Regions from separate parts of the Paenibacillus sp. KS1 genome, predicted to be linked through region 3. Evidence: riboswitches for the same ligand, from Rfam matches in the RefSeq annotation. Region 3 holds a riboswitch; each other region holds the start of a gene.

Region 1 (4,538 bases), on a different contig from region 3:
GTAAACTATATAAATATATTGAAGTCGAACAGATGGATGAAGATTTACAGGAACGATTGCGGGCAGAGTGGTCGCAGATTGGGCTTGATCCGAACTATGAACTTATGTTCGATTCTCCCTTCGACAAGCCCTATGATGTATATCGAAAGGGAGATGCCCGTTCACAGCAACATATTATGCTATGGGGGCGGGATCAGCAAATTGTAGAGCTGTCCAAGAAATCGGATATTGTACGTTCCATTAGCGGCATTCGCCGTGGAAAACACTATATCTATTTCCCAATGGACAAGCTTCTGGAAGTCTCGAATCACCTTACGGAAGATACAAGGCGTATGTTTATACGCCGCAATCATTAGATCGACTTTACAAGAAAGAAAAAGGAGCGCATAAACGTGTTATTTGATACACATACGCATTTAGACAGCAGCAATTTTGACGAGGATCGCGATCAGGTTATCGCACGGGCCGTTGAACAAGGGGTGACCCGTATGGTTAATATCGGGTTCAATCGAGAGACGATCCCGACGACGATGGCGCTGGCAGAGAAATATGATTTTATCTATGCAGCCGTGGGCTGGCATCCGGTAGATGCGATAACGATGAAGCCGGAGGATATAGACTGGATCGCCAAGCTAACGGAGCATGAAAAGGTTGTGGCGATTGGCGAGATCGGACTGGACTATCACTGGGATACGTCTCCGAAGGATGTTCAGCACCGTGTATTCCGCGAGCAAATTGGGTTGGCGCGAGAATTGAAGATGCCGATCATTATTCATAATCGTGAAGCGCACGAAGATGTAATCCGCATCTTGCGCGAGGAGAAGGCTCACGAAGTAGGGGGCATCATGCACTCCTTCTCAGGTAGCTGGGAAACAGCGAAGATGTGCCTGGATATGGGCTTCTACCTTTCATTTGGAGGACCTGTTACTTTCAAAAATGCAAAACAGCCGAAAGAAGTACTTGTTAAGGTTCCGAATGATCGATTGCTTGTGGAGACGGATTCCCCCTATTTGACTCCTCATCCGTTCCGAGGCAAGCGCAATGAGTCCGCATATGTTCGTCTTGTTGCAGAGGTTGCAGCAGAGCTGAAAGGTATGGAATTTGAAGAATTTTGCAGAATGACGACCCAAAATGCAATGACATGTTTTGACATCGCGTGAAAACGGGCCAAAAACAAGTGAAAAAAAGACATCGGCCATAAAATAAGTGGATTTCATTATGAAAAACGGATTAAGTTACATTTTTTTAACCATTTTTCGCGAAAAACGGAATTGCTACTGTCTTTACAAGAAGATTGCAAACACGATATGATTTCTCACAGATGTTATTACACAATTCAATATTGTTCCAACTAATTCAGTATCGCTTAATCTCCATGAAGTGGAGAGCGGGGGAACCAGAGTGTGAACGACATGACATGAGTACATGTTCATTCACACGGATTAATTCCTTGGGGTGAATTAGGGACGACCGAGCCATGAGCCGGTTGGTTCCGATAGGGCGACTCTCAAGCCCGAACCCGACAGCTAACCTCGTCAGCGTACCGAGAGAGGGTTCCTCGCGTCCTATACACTGTTGACGTTTGGGTTTCTATTACGGAAGCCGCGAAAGAGTCTCCTCTTACGAAGGGCTTCTTTTGTTTACTCTCAAACATTCTTTTTTTGAATAATGAGAATAAAGACGTCATAGGGTGTAAGAAATAGGAGGTGGGAGCAGCCAATACTGAAACGTTGGTACGGAGATTTCAGCATTGTCTTGAACGATTACATGCTCGTTTATGGCAAGTGAAGTCTCTCGTAAACATTCTTGAAATAGTCGCGTCAGATGGAATCATGCAGAGCACTCGACGGCGGGACTATGTAAGGAGGACCGAGAAATGGGACAGATCGTGAACAACGAAACCCATGAACCCCGATCATCCAGCATGTCACTCGCATTGCGATGGAAGCATGAAAATGTGCGTGTTATCACCGTTATTGCAGCTGTAGCAATCGTGATCACATTAATAGCAGTCTTGACTTGGTATAATGTAACGAAGAAGACAGTGGCTGTGCTCGTTGATGGACAAGAGCGTTCAGTCGAAACTCGCCTAGATACGCTTCGCAATGTTTTGGATGAGCATGCGATAGCGCTTGGGGCATACGATGCAGTATCGAAGCCGCTTGATGCAGAAATTGCTGATGGAGATCGAGTTATTATTGAACGCGCTTTGCCTATCCAAATTACAGCGGATGGGAAGAAAGAAACACAATTTACAACGAAGAAGTCGGTGCATGATGCACTGAGTTCGCTGCAAATCCAAGTGAACCCTGAAGATAAGGTATTCCCTTCTAAGCGTGCCTCTATTTCGAAGAACATGGATATTCGAATCGTCCGTGTCAGCAAGAAGATGGAAGAGCGTAAAGTGAAGGTTCCTTATCAAGTGGTGAAGCAGGCAGATGCTACTCTCCTTAAGGGGAAGACCAAGACGGTTCAAGATGGAAAAGAAGGCTTGGTTGTCCAGAAAGTACAGAAAACGTACGAGGATGGTAAGCTCGTATATTCGCAGATGGTCGACAAATCCGTTCATACAAAACAAGTGAATCAAGTGATAGCCTATGGAACGAAGAAGGAACCGGAAGTTGCTGTTCTGTCAGTGAACGCGCAGGAAGACGATTCTGACAATGTTTCCAGTGGCGACAAAGATTTTAACTATAAAAAAGTGCTGAAGAACGTTCAACTGACGGCGTATACGGAATCTGAGGGATCGGCTGGTGCGAAGACGGCATCTGGCGCAATAGTATCAGAAGGTCGTACTATCGCGGTTGATCCGAAGGTCATTCCGCTCGGCTGGTGGGTATATATCGAAGGGATTGGATTCAGACGTGCTGAAGATACAGGTGGCGCGGTCAAGGGGAAAATTATCGATGTATACTTCGACAGCAAGAAGGCGGTCAGCAAATTCGGACGCAAGAAGGGGTACACCGTATACGTGGTTGGCCCAGTCAAGCCGGAATCGAACTAACGCACAAGGTATGCAGCCATGTGTAATTAGGATATAGTAATGAATAATGATTTATGTCATGCTAAGAAGAGGGGACACCCTCTTCTTTTGTTGTTTATTTATGAATGGAGAGCAAGAGAAGGATGCGGAATTAGGAAGCAGCCTTGTGGTGAGAGGAGCAAGCATATTGATACGCGAAGTGATAGTTGTAGAAGGCAAAGATGATACCGTTGCCATTCACCGTGCCGTTGAGGCGGATACAATTGAGACAGGTGGATCGGCGATTAATGATACAACGATAAAACGCATCGCATTGGCCCAAGAGCGCCGAGGGGTTATTATTTTCACGGACCCAGATCATGCGGGGGAGAAAATTCGGAAGACGATAGCAGAACGTGTACCTGGGTGCAAACACGCTTTCCTGCCTAGACATGAGGCGATAGCCAAAGGGGATCTTGGTGTGGAGAATGCAAAGCCAGAAGCGATTCGCCGTGCCTTAGAGCAGGTTCGCTCCGAGATGCCAAGCATGACATCAGAGCTGACGTGGACGGATCTCGTCGAAGCGGGATTAACGACGCGTGCAGGCTCTGCAGAACGCAGACGGCAGTTAGGTGAAATATTGGGCATTGGATACTGCAACGCGAAGCAGATGCTCAAGCGCTGCGGTGTGTTCCAGATCGGACGAGAGGAATTTGAGAACGCCTTGCGGAAGCTGAACCAATTCGAGCAGGAACAATGTGCAGAAGGAGAATAGATGGAATGACGCAGACGAGAATAGATATTGCAACACCGAATCGCACGAAAGACATTATACGCAAGCATGGGTTTTCATTTAAGAAAAGCTTAGGACAGAACTTTCTAATTGATATGAACATTTTGCGCCGTATTGTGGATGCTGCAGAGCTGGATGATGTGACAGGTGCCCTGGAGATTGGGCCTGGGATTGGTGCGCTTACGGAGCAGCTCGCTAAGCGCGCTCGTCGTGTAACAGCAGTCGAGATCGACCAGCGCTTGCTTCCGATATTAGGGGAAGTGCTGGAGCCCTATGAGCATGTCCATGTTGTACATGGGGATGTATTGAAGGTGGATTTGCATGAATTGTTCCGCGAACAGTTCCAAGATGTCGAGCGGGTAAGTGTTGTTGCCAACTTGCCGTATTATGTGACGACACCGATTATGATGAAGCTTCTGGAAGAGCGTCTGCCGCTCAAGAACATCGTCGTCATGATTCAGAAGGAAGTTGCAGAGCGAATGGCAGCGAAGCCGGGAGGCAAGGATTACGGCAGCTTAAGTGTGGCTGTTCAATATTTTGCAGAGCCGGAGCTTGTATGCACCGTACCGCATACGGTGTTCATCCCGCAGCCAAATGTAGAGTCTGCAGTAATCCGTCTACGTGTGAGACAGACTCCACCTGTGCAGGTGAAGGATGAGTCGTTGTTATTCGATGTTGTACAGGCTTCGTTCGCTCAGCGTCGCAAGACGATTTGGAATAACCTGAAGGCTCGCTATGCCGGCAAATGCGGGACAGACAGGCTGACAGAAGCGCTCGCTTTAG
Region 2 (4,538 bases), on a different contig from region 3:
GCAGTAGCAGCTTTCACTTGGTTCGTATCCGTTATTCTGGTCACGACCGAAGCAATGGAACAGACTGAAGTAGCACGTCCGAATCGCTTTCTATTCATCACAGCAAGCATGGGTGCCTACTTCTTCCTGACTTATATCGTTTTCAAAATTGTAGTCATGTAGAGCCATTTACATAAGCAATAAGCCTGCAGCTCGCTTCTCTATACAAGCGACAACTGCAGGCTTATTTATGACCTTCTACGGCAAGGAATTCTTTACGATTTTTTATCGTTCCCTTTCAACATAAATGCTTCTTCAAAATCTTCGATTTGCGTATTCGTACCAATCATAACCATAATATCTTTCTCATCAAGCACATCTTCGGCTGATGGTGCAATAATTATGCCTTTCGGCTTATTCAGCGCCACGATGCTGCACCCGAACTTAGCTCTTGGATTCACATCCTTGAGCGCCATTCCTTGCATGCAGCCAGGCACGCTCAGCTCTGCAATGGTATATTCCTTGGACAATTCAATGTAATCCAGCAAGTTCGGTGATACAAGTTGATGAGCTACGCGAATGCCCATATCCCGCTCCGGGTAAATAACCCTATCCACACCAATCCGCTCCAGAACACGTCCATGCAATTCAGAAAGTGCTTTGGCGACAACCTTCTTCACGCCAAGTTCCTTCATCTGAATACTGACCAGAATGCTCGTCTGAATATCGTCACCAATGGCTACGATTGCGCAATCGAAGTTACGTATGCCGAGTGAGCGCAGCACCTCTTCATCTGATGCGTCCGCTACAACTGCATGGGTTACGAAACCCATAACATCCCCAATTACTTCCTCATCTTTATCAATGCCTAGCACCTGATGTCCAAGCTTGACTAGCTCCTTCGCGAGACTCGAACCGAAACGTCCCATCCCGATCACTGCAAACTGCTGCAACTCCATATCCCTGTATACTCCTTCGTCCGTTACAATCTAACTTGCTTATCCTATCGTTATTTTTCCTTCTGGGTGTCGGTATAATTCCCGCTCATTTTTCGGGCCTAACGCATAAGCCAACGTTAATGGACCAAGACGGCCTGCAAACATCGTCAGGCTCAGCAGCACTTTTCCGATATCTGATAAATCCGCCGTCAATCCCATTGATAACCCTACCGTTCCGAAGGCCGATGTTGTATCAAATAATATCATCAGGAAGCTATGATCTTCTGTTGTCGACAATATCATCGATACGATAATGACCAAGAACAATGACAGCAACGTTAGCGTAACTGCTTTGAAGATACGATCCTTGGCGAGTCGGTACCGGTAAATGACGATATCTTCTTTCCCGCGAATCATGGCAAATACAGCTCCAATGAGAATGGCGAACGTCGTCGTCTTAATACCACCACCAGTGGATCCTGGTGATGCCCCGATGAACATCAAAAGAACCATAAAAAATTGCGAGGCTTGGCGCATGGCTCCGATGTCAATCGTATTCGCTCCAGCGGTACGCGGGCTGACAGATTGGAACATGGATGCCCAGAACTTCTCCCAACCATTCAAACTGCCTAACGTGCGTGCATTGGTAAATTCAAATATAAATATAACGACCGTTCCGATTACAATGAGCAATCCCGTCATCGTTAACACGATCTTCGTATGCAGAGACAACTTGCGAGTGCGCTTATATTCCACCAAATCGGACAAGACGATAAATCCAATCCCGCCAAGGATAATAAGCAGCATCGATACCAGGTTAATAATAGGGTCTCCGACATAGCTGGTTAAACTTGAAAACGGCCCACTGACAGAGCCGAATAAATCAAAGCCTGCGTTATTGAAAAAAGAAACAGCATGGAAGATACCGAAATAAATGGCCTTGCCTAGCGGAAGATCAAATGCCCATCGCACGGAGAACAGTACAGCTGCCGTCCCCTCGATACATACCGCAAACAAGATCACTTTACGGATAAGGCGCACGATGCCTTCCATGCTGCCCTGATTAAGCGCTTCTTGCAATATAAGCCTTTCCTTCAGCGATATCTTCTTCTTCAGTGCCAATGCGAACAGCGTTGCCATTGTCATGAATCCAAGCCCGCCAATTTGGATGAGCAGCATGATGACCACCTGCCCGAATACGGTAAAATGAGTGCCCGTATCCACCACAATGAGCCCCGTCACACAAGTTGCTGACGTTGACGTGAACAATGCATCGAGGAATGGCAGCGGAATCCCATCCGCATTTGATATCGGAAGCATGAGTAGAAATGCGCCCAATAATACAATTGCTGCAAACCCTACAACCAGAATTCGCGGTGGTGTCAGATTGAATCGAATGGCCTTTTTTGTTCCCTCCACGGGAGTCACCTCTTTTTTTCCCCACGAAAAAAAGCACTGGAAATCCAATGCTATCGCTGGTATCCTGACGTACATGCCTACGAGGTTAGCTGTCGGATTCGGGCACGTTCAGGCTGCCCTAATCGCAAGTGGATTCTATGCATCCACAACTGCGATATTCACCCCATTTATCGGGTCCCCCGCTTTCGTTCATTCACGAAACTCGGCTTGTATGCAATTCATAACGAGATTATATACGTTTCCCCTGCAGCATACAAAGTCAAGGAATGAACAAATTAACCAGAATAAGACGAAAAACTTGAAGAAATAGCGCTTACAATCCCCCATTTTCTTCAATTGTATTCAAAACACTCATTTTCGCTAGGTGTTTCTTCATTTTCTCTGCTGGACTTTACAAAGTTGAAGTGGATAAAATGAACAAATAAGCAACCATACGCTAAATGTGTGATGGAATGGAGGTTCCAACATGTCCTATGTATCCAAGCCGCTTCTTCTTTCTTCTGTGGCCGGATTTCTATTATTCCTCATTGTTCAGGTATTCATTCCCTTTCAGCAGACAGAAGCCATGATGGAATCAGCAGCCAGCCAATCCCTCTTAACCAAAGAGAAAGCAGCGCAAAAGGCACTCACATTTGTACAGGACTTAAAACAGTTCCATATTTCAATTACACCTGAAGAAGATACTGCTCCAACCGTCATTTATCGCAGTCAATCAACGGTTTCCGGCTACATGAGCAAGGAGAAGCTGACCGCTTCATTTCAGAAATGGGAACCATCCAGTCCCTATGATACTTTTCAGGTATTATTGAATATGAATCGGGCTGGAAAATCCGGTGTCATGCGCATTGACGTTCACATGACAAGCGGTCGTATTATTGGATTCGAATGGGAGGAAAAGCCTCCTATCACCTCCGACATTAGCGGGGTTACGGGAAATCATGTGGATATGGCGTCAGCAGAAGATGCGGAGACTGCCTTGGATTCAGTGAACCGCAAGAAGCTTGCTGATACACTCTTGAAGCACATGGGATGGAATCCTACCCAATTAAAACGAATCGCATCATCGGCGGAGCTAGACACGGTAGAGTATAACGTGCCTGAAGCACGACTTGGTGAAGCCGCATTGAACGTGAAGGCCGTCTTCTCCCAAGATCGCATTGTCATGCTGAAGCCCTACTGGGTTATCCCGAACAGCTATCTAGCTGAAGAACTGCATCAAACGAAGACTGCATCGTCCATTTACAATATCGGCTATATGTGGATGACGATCCTACTAAGTACATGTTCACTGATCGCTTGCATCGTCTACCGCCATGGCCTGAAGTTCGGATCGAAGACATTGTTCGCCCTTACTGCCGTCTCATGCGGAATTTCTCTGCTGCATCTATGGAACGCGCTTCCGGGTCTCTTCGCTCTGGAACTCCGTACCCCTGTGGACGGGGTGAATATGGGGCTATCCTTTGCCATTCAAGGCGCAATTACAGTAATTCAAGGCGTTATCCTCTACTTCTCTCTCCATGCGGGAAAGCGAGCATGGGAGTTGTCTGCGTACAGAGATGTACTGCCTACATGGAGTGACCGCGCATTTGGCGGCAAGCTCATACAAGCATTATGGATCGGAATCGCGTACACAGGCGTATTGCTCGGCATGCAAACAGTTATATTTTTCATTTTGGAATCAGGGTTTCATGCGTGGTCATCGACCGATGCCTCACAATCACCGCTCAACCTGCGAATTACATCACTGTTCCCTCTTTTAGCTTGGGTTGCAGCTATTTCGGAGGAAGGGATATATCGTTTGTTCGGGGTTGGACTGCTGAACCGATTGTTCCGCAACCCATGGTTAGCCGGGATTATCCCTACCCTTGTATGGGCGTTCGGACATGTCACCTATCCAATCTATCCGTACTACTCTCGGCCGGTAGAGCTCCTGTTTATCGGCATGTTATTCCTGTTCATTATGCTGAAGCATGGCTGGTGGACGGCCATGTTCGCTCACCTTATGCTCGACAACTTCTTAATGTCCCTGTCATTCATGCTTGATGGAACAATAGTCGGTTTCCTAATCGGTCTTGTGTACCTCCTTTCTCCAATTGGGATTGTATATGCGCTTGCGAAGATTCATCGCAACCAAGATCACGCTAGAGCGATCACGACATGGACATAAACATCAACACCGTTGAATGCAGTTGAATCCATTTG
Region 3 (4,538 bases):
CGATCGGATTGTTGAACGGAATGCCGGCTACATTACAAGCTAAGTTCCGCATGCCATTCCACCTCCTCCGCCAAAAATACAGGTCCATCCGCACATACTTTGCGGTTGCCGTTTTTATTCTTTACTGAGCATACATAACAAGCCCCGATTCCGCATGCCATACGTTTTTCAAAAGATACATACACCTTCGTATCTAAGCCTTCTGCTTGCAAGGCAACTGCCTTCATCATTCCCAATGGACCACACACCAGCACATTATCGTATTTACTTAAGTCCAAGTCATCTAGGAGGTTGCCGTTTACACGGACAACCAACTCATTCGCGTAAGGTTCGTATGCTTCCGTTAAATAGGACTGCCCTCGAAAGCCAAGATAGATATCCGGTTTATCCAACTGCTTCGCCGTATATAATAAGGGTGCAATGCCAATACCGCCTCCGATAAGTGCAGTTCGTCCCTCCACTTGCGGAAAGCCATTGCCGAATGGCCCCTCTAGCTGGATACGGTCTCCATCACGCAGCTGTGCAATTAAACGCGTACCCTCTCCTGCAATCTTGTACAGGAACTGGATGCTATCCTTCTCCAAATTGCAGATGCTAATTGGACGAGACAGAATAGGTGCCGTATTCCAGGCTCGCAGCATAAAGAATTGACCCATGCTTGCTTGAAATTGACCCTCCACCGTCATGAGGTAAATGCCTTCAGAGATGCGTTCGTTGGAAAGAATCGTATACACAAGTATGCTCCTTTTTTCACGAGTAAGGACAGTCTGCATCCTTCTCACGTTTATTGAGATGTGCAGATTCCTGCTCGTAAGAAAAGCCCACATTCACAACCTTATGGATTGCTGCCTATATGGCCTATGCATAAGCTTTTCTCACCTTTACACTTCTACTATGCATGTTCTGGTTGACACCCCACTGTGACCCATGTCACATTAGCGTATGAATTATGACAATGGTTTCGCAAATTTTCAGAATATTAGCAAGAAGTTACAAGTGAACATCCTAACAATTATAGTCGATGAGATTATTTCCCTACCGTACTAGGTAAGTGGAAGGGCATATTTCTACCACCCCAAGGACATAACAAGAACATTGAACTGTTTATGGAATGGGGGAATGGCGCTATGCAACATTGTCGAATCTGCTTATCTGTACTATCCCTTTGTTTGCTCTGTATTACTGGCTGCTTCCATCGTTCGCAGGAAGCAACGCCTCCCATACCCAATCTTCCACCAAGCAAGCCAAATCAGTCGGAATCGATCCATTCATCAGCAGACAGTCTGTGGAGACAAGATCGCACTCATCCAGTACCACGTATCTTCAAGGCAGACTCTGTGAACATGCATTCCCCACATGCTAAGGAGAAGCAAGAGAATGCAGCTTCATCGGATCATCTTGAGATGCCTAAATTCACCATATCAGCTGAGCATAAAGAGCGTGATAACCAGAAAAGTCAGAAGAGAATGGAGTCGCAGCAGGCAGAGTCAGAATCTGGCCAGCAGAAGCAGCGCTCTTCCTCTTCGAATGAACGCCAGAACAAGTGGCAGAAATCAACCACGTCGCAATCTGCGGCGCAAGCTTCACAATCATCCCGCTCAAGTATGCATAAGATGAAGAAACAGCATCTCACGATTGCGGAACTGCGGTTGAAGTACCCACATATCTTTAAATTGAATGCGAAGCAGCGTCATGGAGAACGACAAGTTGCGCTCACCTTCGATGACGCACCGGATAACCGCATTACGCCGCTTGTATTGGATATATTGAAGGAGCACAATATCCGAGCCACTTTCTTTCTCGTTGGCTCTCGTGCCAAGGCATATCCAGGACTCGTCGAGCGGATGGTACGCGAGGGGCATGTGATCGGTAATCATTCGTACAATCATCCGTTGCTGACAAAGCTGACGCTTCCAGCTTTTGAACATCAGGTGAAGGATACTGAACGCATTATCGAGCAGTCAACCGGATATAAGCCTCGATACTTCCGGCCGCCATATGGAGAAATCAACGAAGAGCAATTGCGCTGGGCAGGAGATAATGGATACATGGTCGTCAATTGGGATGTAGATACGAACGATTGGAGAGGATTAACCGCTTCACGTATTTTGCAAAATGTGATGCGTGGGGTACGCCCAGGTTCCATAATATTGCAGCATGCCAGCGGAAGCACACAAAATGGGTATCTGCATGGAACCGTGAAAGCACTCCCATCGATTATTCAGCAGTTAAGGGAGCGGAAATATGAATTCGTCACCCTGCCTGATCTGCTCCAAGATCAGAAGGAAAAGAAGGAATAAGAAAACAAGCCCCGCCATAATGGCGAGGCTTGTTGTTCAATTGCTATTGTAAGTATTCATCTACATCTATATATAATAGTAGATATTATTTCAACACGTATACTTTAACGTCTTGCACGCCGAATGTGTTGCCTGTCTTCTTGCTTACCGGTACAAATATGTCAACCTTTTTCCCCTTGATTGCACCGCCTGTATCCGTAGCTACAGCAACCATACCGCCTGTCGGCAAGTGTTTGAAATCATATCCCGTAATATACAATTTCGTACCAAGCGGAATCACTTTTGGATCAACCGCAACTGTACCTAGTTTCAATGCATTACCCAATGCATCCACTGCGCCCCATTTGCCGTTTTCACTCGGATGAGCGGTGTAGGCTGTTGCACGCATGCTTATCGTTTTCTTGTATGTCGCTGTACGTCCAGAGGACAATTGAACTACATTTTTAGGAGCAGCTTGTTGTACTGCTGCTTTCTGATTATTCGAAGCCGTTTTGACTGCCTGTTCGTCATTTTTTGCTACACCCAAAGCATTATTGACTGGCATCCCTTCCAATACCGACTTTTGAACAACAGGGCTTGGAAGTTCGATGGAGAGTCCACCATACAGATTTTTCGGATTAATTGTCGGGTTTGCCGACAATACGGATTCAACACTCATGTTGTAATTCTTAGCAATTGAATAGAACGTTTCTCCTTCTTTTACCGTATAGGGCTCAGCCTGTGCCGGCAAAATTTGAAGAATGGACGCAAGTCCAAGTAAAGCTGCTGTAATCGTTAGTGTAATTCTTTTACGCATATGTTTTGTTTTCCTCCTGTGCATTAGCCTGCGGGGTTAGTTGTCGGATTCGGGTCAAGGAGTTCCCCTACGCCATTCCAAGTTGCGGAATAAGCGATTCACCCCAAGGTGTTCTCGTAATATCGAACACCGGTCAATAGTCCCCCGTACGGGTGTGTCGTTTCGGCTCGGATTGCATCATATCACAATTTTGTAACCTGTGCGCAGGAATATGATGGTAAGTCTCTGGAACCCGCGCCCCCCAATGGATTGAAGCTTCAAACTTTTTTTATTTCATAACAAATTTGTAATCAGAGATGACATTTTTGTAATCTTTCTGTTTCTATCATAGCACATATTTCAGATTTGTAAACGAAAACGCTTACATAATACAGCAAACAACAATAGGCACCCCCTAAGGATGCCTATTCGAACACCTATATATTTACAATACCTCTTTACAATACTCTGCTTAGAAAATCCTGCGTTCTAGCATGCTTAGGATGGTTAAATAATTGGTCTGGAGAACCTTCCTCCACAATATTGCCGCCATCCATAAACAAAATACGATCGCCCACTTCACGTGCGAAGTTCATCTCATGAGTTACGATTACCATCGTCATTCCTTCTCCGGCGAGTGATTTCATGACCTCAAGCACTTCGCCGACCATCTCTGGATCAAGCGCTGATGTCGGCTCATCGAACAGCATCACATGCGGCTGCATAGCAAGTGCTCGCGCAATCGCGATACGCTGCTTTTGTCCACCGGACAATTGTCTAGGGAATGCCTTGGCCTTATCCGCCAATCCAACCTTGCCAAGCAGCTCCATTGCTAGTTTATTTGCTTCAGCCTCTGGCACATGTTTCACCTTTATTGGGGCAAGGGTAATATTTTGCAGCACGGTCATATGGGGAAATAGGTTGAACGATTGGAATACCATCCCCATTTTTTCACGTGTTTTGTTAATGTTGTGCGACTTGTCAGTGATGCACTGATCCTCGAATCGGATATCCCCTTGTGTCGGAGTTTCCAGCAAATTAATGCAACGAAGGAGAGTACTCTTTCCGGATCCGCTAGGGCCTATGACTACAACCACTTCACCACGATCAATAGAGACATTTACCCCTTTTAAAATCTCCAATTTATCATACGATTTATGCAAATTTTGAATTTTAATCATGCTCGCTCAACTTCCTTTCCAAACGTGCCACCACTTTCGATAAAGTGAAGGTTAGAATGAGATAGATACACGCTGCTCCAATCAGTGGTCCCATCGCTGAATAAATTTTGGCTCGAACGATATTTGTCTCAAACATCAAGTCTGCAATCCCGATGGTGCTGACAATTGAAGTCTCCTTAATAATCGTAATAAATTCGTTGCCGATCGCCGGAATAACATTGCGGAACGCTTGTGGAAGTACGATCAAGCGCATCCCCATTGGTTTTGACATTCCGAGAGAAC
Region 4 (4,538 bases), on a different contig from region 3:
GCATGGATGGACATGGTTGACTGCATTAAACATGATGCTGTTCTCCTTGCTCCACTACCCTTGCGGAACGACATTATTCAACATTTATAAAGAAACGAAAAGTACAAAATGGACAGTATTGTCTGCCGTTATTCCGCTCGGAATCGCTATAGCTGTCACCTTCGCCACGGCTCAGCTCGCTAGAGCCTTCGGTTGGGTATAAAGTTATCTCTCCCCCCTAAACGATTATGTTCAGGGGGTTTCTTATTCATTCCCTCCTTAATTGCTAACTATACCGTATTGCTAGAAACCATGATTTCGTTCGTTTCTACCATTCGTCTACATATACATTTCTTTCCTATCATGTTAAAATGATCATCTCATTCTTTTTATGATTATTCATTAGCGAATACAAATACCTAAACATCTTTAATGGGGGGATTCATTTCATGGACAAGCAGCAGCTGCGCTCAATTATGGATCATCAATATGAGCTACCAACAGAAATCGAACAATATGAAGCCGTACAACAAGTAGTCAGCCTACTTGGCTCTACAGATCCTGAATTGAGGGATGATCTTGCATACGGGATATTGTATGAATGGCTTATTACACAAAAAATCCTGACCGCTGGACAACTAACAGAGCTTCTTCATCAGACGTTATCAGACCAAATGCTTTTCAAAGGAATTGGGACTGCTGAGAACGATTCGGTCTTCCAACGTACATTCTCCGCCCTCTTACTCGCACTGCTTCTGAAGCGTGATGAACAACAGCCTTATATAAGCAAGCCTTTATATGAACACATTGCGAAGCGAGTTGTTGATTATTGCATGCAGGAGAACGATTATCGCGATTATGTAGAAGTTAAGGGATGGGCTCATGCTCCAGCTCACATCGCAGATGTCATGGCTGCTTGTGTACGCAGTCCACACATTGGCCCAGAGGAATGCAAGAAGCTTCTCAGTGCCATTGAGCACATGCTTCTTCATGCGAATCATATCTTGCGAACAGAGGAAGATGAACGCATGGCGACAGCCGTCGTGTCAATGCTTGAGCTTAATAAGTTGTCGTTCACGTCCTATTGCGCGTGGCTTATGCAGGTTGAGCTGCCCAATGAAGACAAAGTGATTCATCGCTGTAGACGCATAAATGTTAAAAATTTTGCTCGATCTGTATGGATGCGTGCAGCAATGAGAGAATTCATCGTTCCAACAACAGAATGGCACAATTGGTATAACATTGAAAAGAAACTGAATCCGGTCTTTAACAGAGACATATAAGATCAGCTTCATTTCTGTTAATTTCCTCGTTATTCTCTTGTAGAGCGCCTGATTAAATACAAAAAAAAGAACCTGCACTTACCTGCAGGTTCTTGATGTGATATCTACATACTTAACTCGTTAGCCTGTGAATGATTGTACCCACACGCCATTGTAGTATGCAACACCGATGGAAGTGAAGCTGGAGTTCAGGATGTTCTTACGGTGTCCATCGCTGTTCATCCATGCGTTCATTACTTCTTGCGGATTACGTTGGCCTTTGGCAATGTTCTCGCCAGCAGTATTGAAATTGACACCTTGTGCTCTCATCAGATCGAATGGGGAGCCAAGTGTTGGAGATTGATGGTCAAAGTAGTTGTTATCATTCATATCTTTCGCCTTGATCATCGCAACTTTGTTCAATTGTGCATCGGATTTCAATGGCTGCAAACCAGCATTCGCACGTTCTTGGTTCACCAAATCGATAACTTGGCTAGCGAAGTCACTGTTCGCATTGTTGTTGTCTTGTGGCGCAGTTGGTTTATTTTCACCAGGTGTTACTGGTTTTTCAGCTTCTGGTTTGTTTACTTCTGGTTTGTTTACTTCTGGTTTGTTAACCTCAGGCTTTTCAACTTCAGGTTTCTCGATTTCTGGCTTCTCTACCTCAGGTTTCTCAACTTCAGGTTTGTTTGCTTCTGGCTTTTCAACCTCAGGTTTATTTACTACCGGCTTGTCCACCTCTGGTTTTTGAACTGGAGGCGGAACGATTGGCTTGTTCCCAATTTCTTTTTGAATGGCTTCCATCCATTTGGACAAGATTTGCTTCAATTCCGAGTTATCTTGGAAGATACTATTGAGATCCATATTCATACCCAGGTTTGAACAATTCGAGTTCATCATCGGATTCGGCTGTTGCACTGGGCTAACGGGTGCTGCCATAGCAGAGTTTACCGCCATAACCGGTGCCAATGCAATCGCACTTGTAATTACAACTTTCTTAAATGTCTTCTTCATCCTGTACATCTCTCCCTTTGCAGCCTGCGAGGTTAGCTGTCGGGTTCGGGTTAAAGTGGACTCCCCTGTCGCTACACGACTTCACCCCAATGAATCGGTTCCCCCGCGCTCTGATGAGCTTCGGCTTGTTTTGTGGTACGTTTCCGATCCTAACACGGATAATACAGGAGATCATTTCAAATATATTGTAATTAATTATAATATCTTCCAAACAAAAAGAACCGGAGTATGCTAGACTGCACTCCGGTTCTACTTTTCTAGTATTCCATTTGGTCGGAAATTGATCTATTCCTAATCCGCTCGCTTCTTACTTGATCACTTGGGACAACGCTGTGAAAATCACACCAAGCGCATAGGCACCAGCATCAGGATAGCCAAGACTCCGTTCGCCAACCGTCCCCGCTCTTCCCATACGAGCTACAATTGTCTCTGTATACTTTGCACCTTGAACAGCAGCCTCTGCCGCTTTCACAGAAGCAGTCTTCACGTCATCGCCCTCAGCCGCACTTTGCACCCACGCATCTGCAAATGGTGCCAGTGCATCGACAAGTGTCTTATCCCCAACTACAGCTCCTCTTCCGAAGGAGCGCTCGCCCGTGTCTTGAATGCCTTTAACAACGGCTTGCATCATTTGTGCAAATTCAGAAACGGACAATTCTACGCGTTCGCCCGCGAACTTGCTGGCTGCACGGAATGCTGAACCCCAGATTGGGCCGGAAGCGCCGCCGCAATGCTCCATAATAACTAATGAGCAAGCATGGAGGAAGTTGCCCAAGTTGTCTGAATGATGTGCAATGATGTCATGCCATTCTCTTTTCAATTGCTTAAAGCCCTTCGCCACACTCATACCGAAGTCGCCATCACCTGCATGTGAATCCAAATCGCAGAATGGAACCTCATTTTCAATGATGATTTCACTCATCTTGTCTGTTAGATAGATCAGGTTATTAACCGTGAACACATTATGTTCGACCTTCGAGAAGGACTCGTCCGTCTCTACTGTGAAAGATACCTCTTGGCTCGCAGTTCCTGCTTCGGACATCTCCTCAGGATGGATTGGTTCAAATGAACCACTCACCTGCAACGCCGGTGTATTGCAGCTTGCTTCGAGGTAATGCTTAAGCTGTTCATCCAAGCGGATAACCGACACCGACGCGCCAGCCATATCGATACTTGTCATGTAGTTGCCTACGAATACTTTGACAAGAGTAATTTGTTGTGCATGAATCTCCCGAACTACGGCGTTCGCCAGCAAGTACAATTCTTGCAGCGGGGATCCGCCAAATCCGTTAATCAGCACGGCTAGCTCCTGCTCCGAGCCTGCTGTAATCTTCATGTCACGGAACAAATCCGCAACCATTTTCTTCGCCAGTTCGTTAGCAGAAGCGATCTTCTCTCGGCGAATGCCAGGCTCCCCATGAATTCCTACGCCATATTCGATCTCATCGTCATTCAACTGGAACGTTGGTGTTCCTTTCGCTGGAACTGTGCATGAGGTAAGCGCGAATCCAATACTTCTTGTGTTGTCGATCGCGTGCTGGGCAATCGCCTTCACTTCTGCAAGCTCCAAGCCCTCTTCAGCGGCCGCACCTGCAATCTTATGAACGAGCACTGTCCCTGCAACACCTCTGCGGCCAACCGTGTATAGACTGTCCTCTACAGCTATATCGTCGTCCACTTTGACATAATCGACCTGAATTCCGTCTTCTGTGGCTAGATGCGACGCATTTTTGAAGTTCATAATGTCGCCACTGTAGTTCTTAATTATGAGCAGCGTTCCCTTCTTGCTTGCAGAGGCCTTTAATGCTTGATAAATTTGAATTTGTGATGGGGATGCAAATACATCACCGCATACAGCTACATCGAGCATGCCTTGTCCAACAAATCCAGCGTGAGCTGGTTCATGACCGCTTCCTCCGCCACTGATCAACGTAACCTTGTTCTCATTCACGATTTTTTTCTTGACAATCTTGTATTTGCTGATGAACTCCAGTTCCGGATGTGCAAGCACCATACCGTTGCACATTTCCCGAACCAAAGTTTCCGGTTGATTCAGTATTTTTTTCATTCCTTACACGTCCTTCTGGTCTTTGAATTGTTGACCCATCATATCAGCCACTCGAATCGCCGATACGACCATCTCTTCTGTGACTGGGAACGGCATGGAGTGGATAGATTCTTCAGGGATGCACGCCTTCTGTGCAACTGCCTGTAATTCTTCGTTCGTAACACTTGTTACACCGAGATCAGCCAAGCATACCGGAAGACCAATGCTTACACAGA

What was found. Region 3 has a riboswitch for cyclic di-AMP ahead of BBG47_RS10235 (3D domain-containing protein). Riboswitches for the same ligand answer to the same signal wherever they lie in the genome.
Region 1: another riboswitch for cyclic di-AMP. It lies ahead of BBG47_RS13725 (resuscitation-promoting factor); the one in region 3 lies ahead of BBG47_RS10235 (3D domain-containing protein).
Region 2: another riboswitch for cyclic di-AMP. It lies ahead of BBG47_RS09500 (TrkH family potassium uptake protein); the one in region 3 lies ahead of BBG47_RS10235 (3D domain-containing protein).
Region 4: another riboswitch for cyclic di-AMP. It lies ahead of BBG47_RS07470 (CAP domain-containing protein); the one in region 3 lies ahead of BBG47_RS10235 (3D domain-containing protein).

What each region holds. Positions count from the first base shown of each region.
Region 1 covers NZ_MAIS01000035.1:47,569-52,106, reverse strand. Annotated here, with positions in the region: gene BBG47_RS13735 (HD domain-containing protein) at 1-356, shown strand, start outside; gene BBG47_RS13730 (TatD family hydrolase) at 393-1,160, shown strand; cyclic di-AMP (ydaO/yuaA leader) riboswitch at 1,354-1,557, shown strand; gene BBG47_RS13725 (resuscitation-promoting factor) at 1,877-3,004, shown strand; gene rnmV (ribonuclease M5) at 3,171-3,737, shown strand; gene rsmA (16S rRNA (adenine(1518)-N(6)/adenine(1519)-N(6))-dimethyltransferase RsmA) at 3,743-4,538, shown strand, end outside.
Region 2 covers NZ_MAIS01000021.1:60,874-65,411, forward strand. Annotated here, with positions in the region: gene BBG47_RS09490 (hypothetical protein) at 1-162, shown strand, start outside; gene BBG47_RS09495 (potassium channel family protein) at 255-938, opposite strand; gene BBG47_RS09500 (TrkH family potassium uptake protein) at 978-2,336, opposite strand; cyclic di-AMP (ydaO/yuaA leader) riboswitch at 2,396-2,554, opposite strand; gene BBG47_RS09510 (CPBP family intramembrane glutamic endopeptidase) at 2,803-4,503, shown strand.
Region 3 covers NZ_MAIS01000024.1:6,952-11,489, forward strand. Annotated here, with positions in the region: gene BBG47_RS10220 (dihydroorotate dehydrogenase) at 1-52, opposite strand, end outside; gene BBG47_RS10225 (dihydroorotate dehydrogenase electron transfer subunit) at 33-734, opposite strand; gene BBG47_RS28930 (polysaccharide deacetylase family protein) at 1,128-2,300, shown strand; gene BBG47_RS10235 (3D domain-containing protein) at 2,386-3,096, opposite strand; cyclic di-AMP (ydaO/yuaA leader) riboswitch at 3,106-3,274, opposite strand; gene BBG47_RS10240 (amino acid ABC transporter ATP-binding protein) at 3,534-4,256, opposite strand; gene BBG47_RS10245 (amino acid ABC transporter permease) at 4,249-4,538, opposite strand, start outside.
Region 4 covers NZ_MAIS01000015.1:51,483-56,020, forward strand. Annotated here, with positions in the region: gene BBG47_RS07460 (nucleoside recognition domain-containing protein) at 1-202, shown strand, start outside; gene BBG47_RS07465 (DUF2785 domain-containing protein) at 429-1,262, shown strand; gene BBG47_RS07470 (CAP domain-containing protein) at 1,383-2,255, opposite strand; cyclic di-AMP (ydaO/yuaA leader) riboswitch at 2,262-2,391, opposite strand; gene dhaK (dihydroxyacetone kinase subunit DhaK) at 2,563-4,323, opposite strand; gene BBG47_RS07480 (glycerol dehydrogenase) at 4,327-4,538, opposite strand, start outside.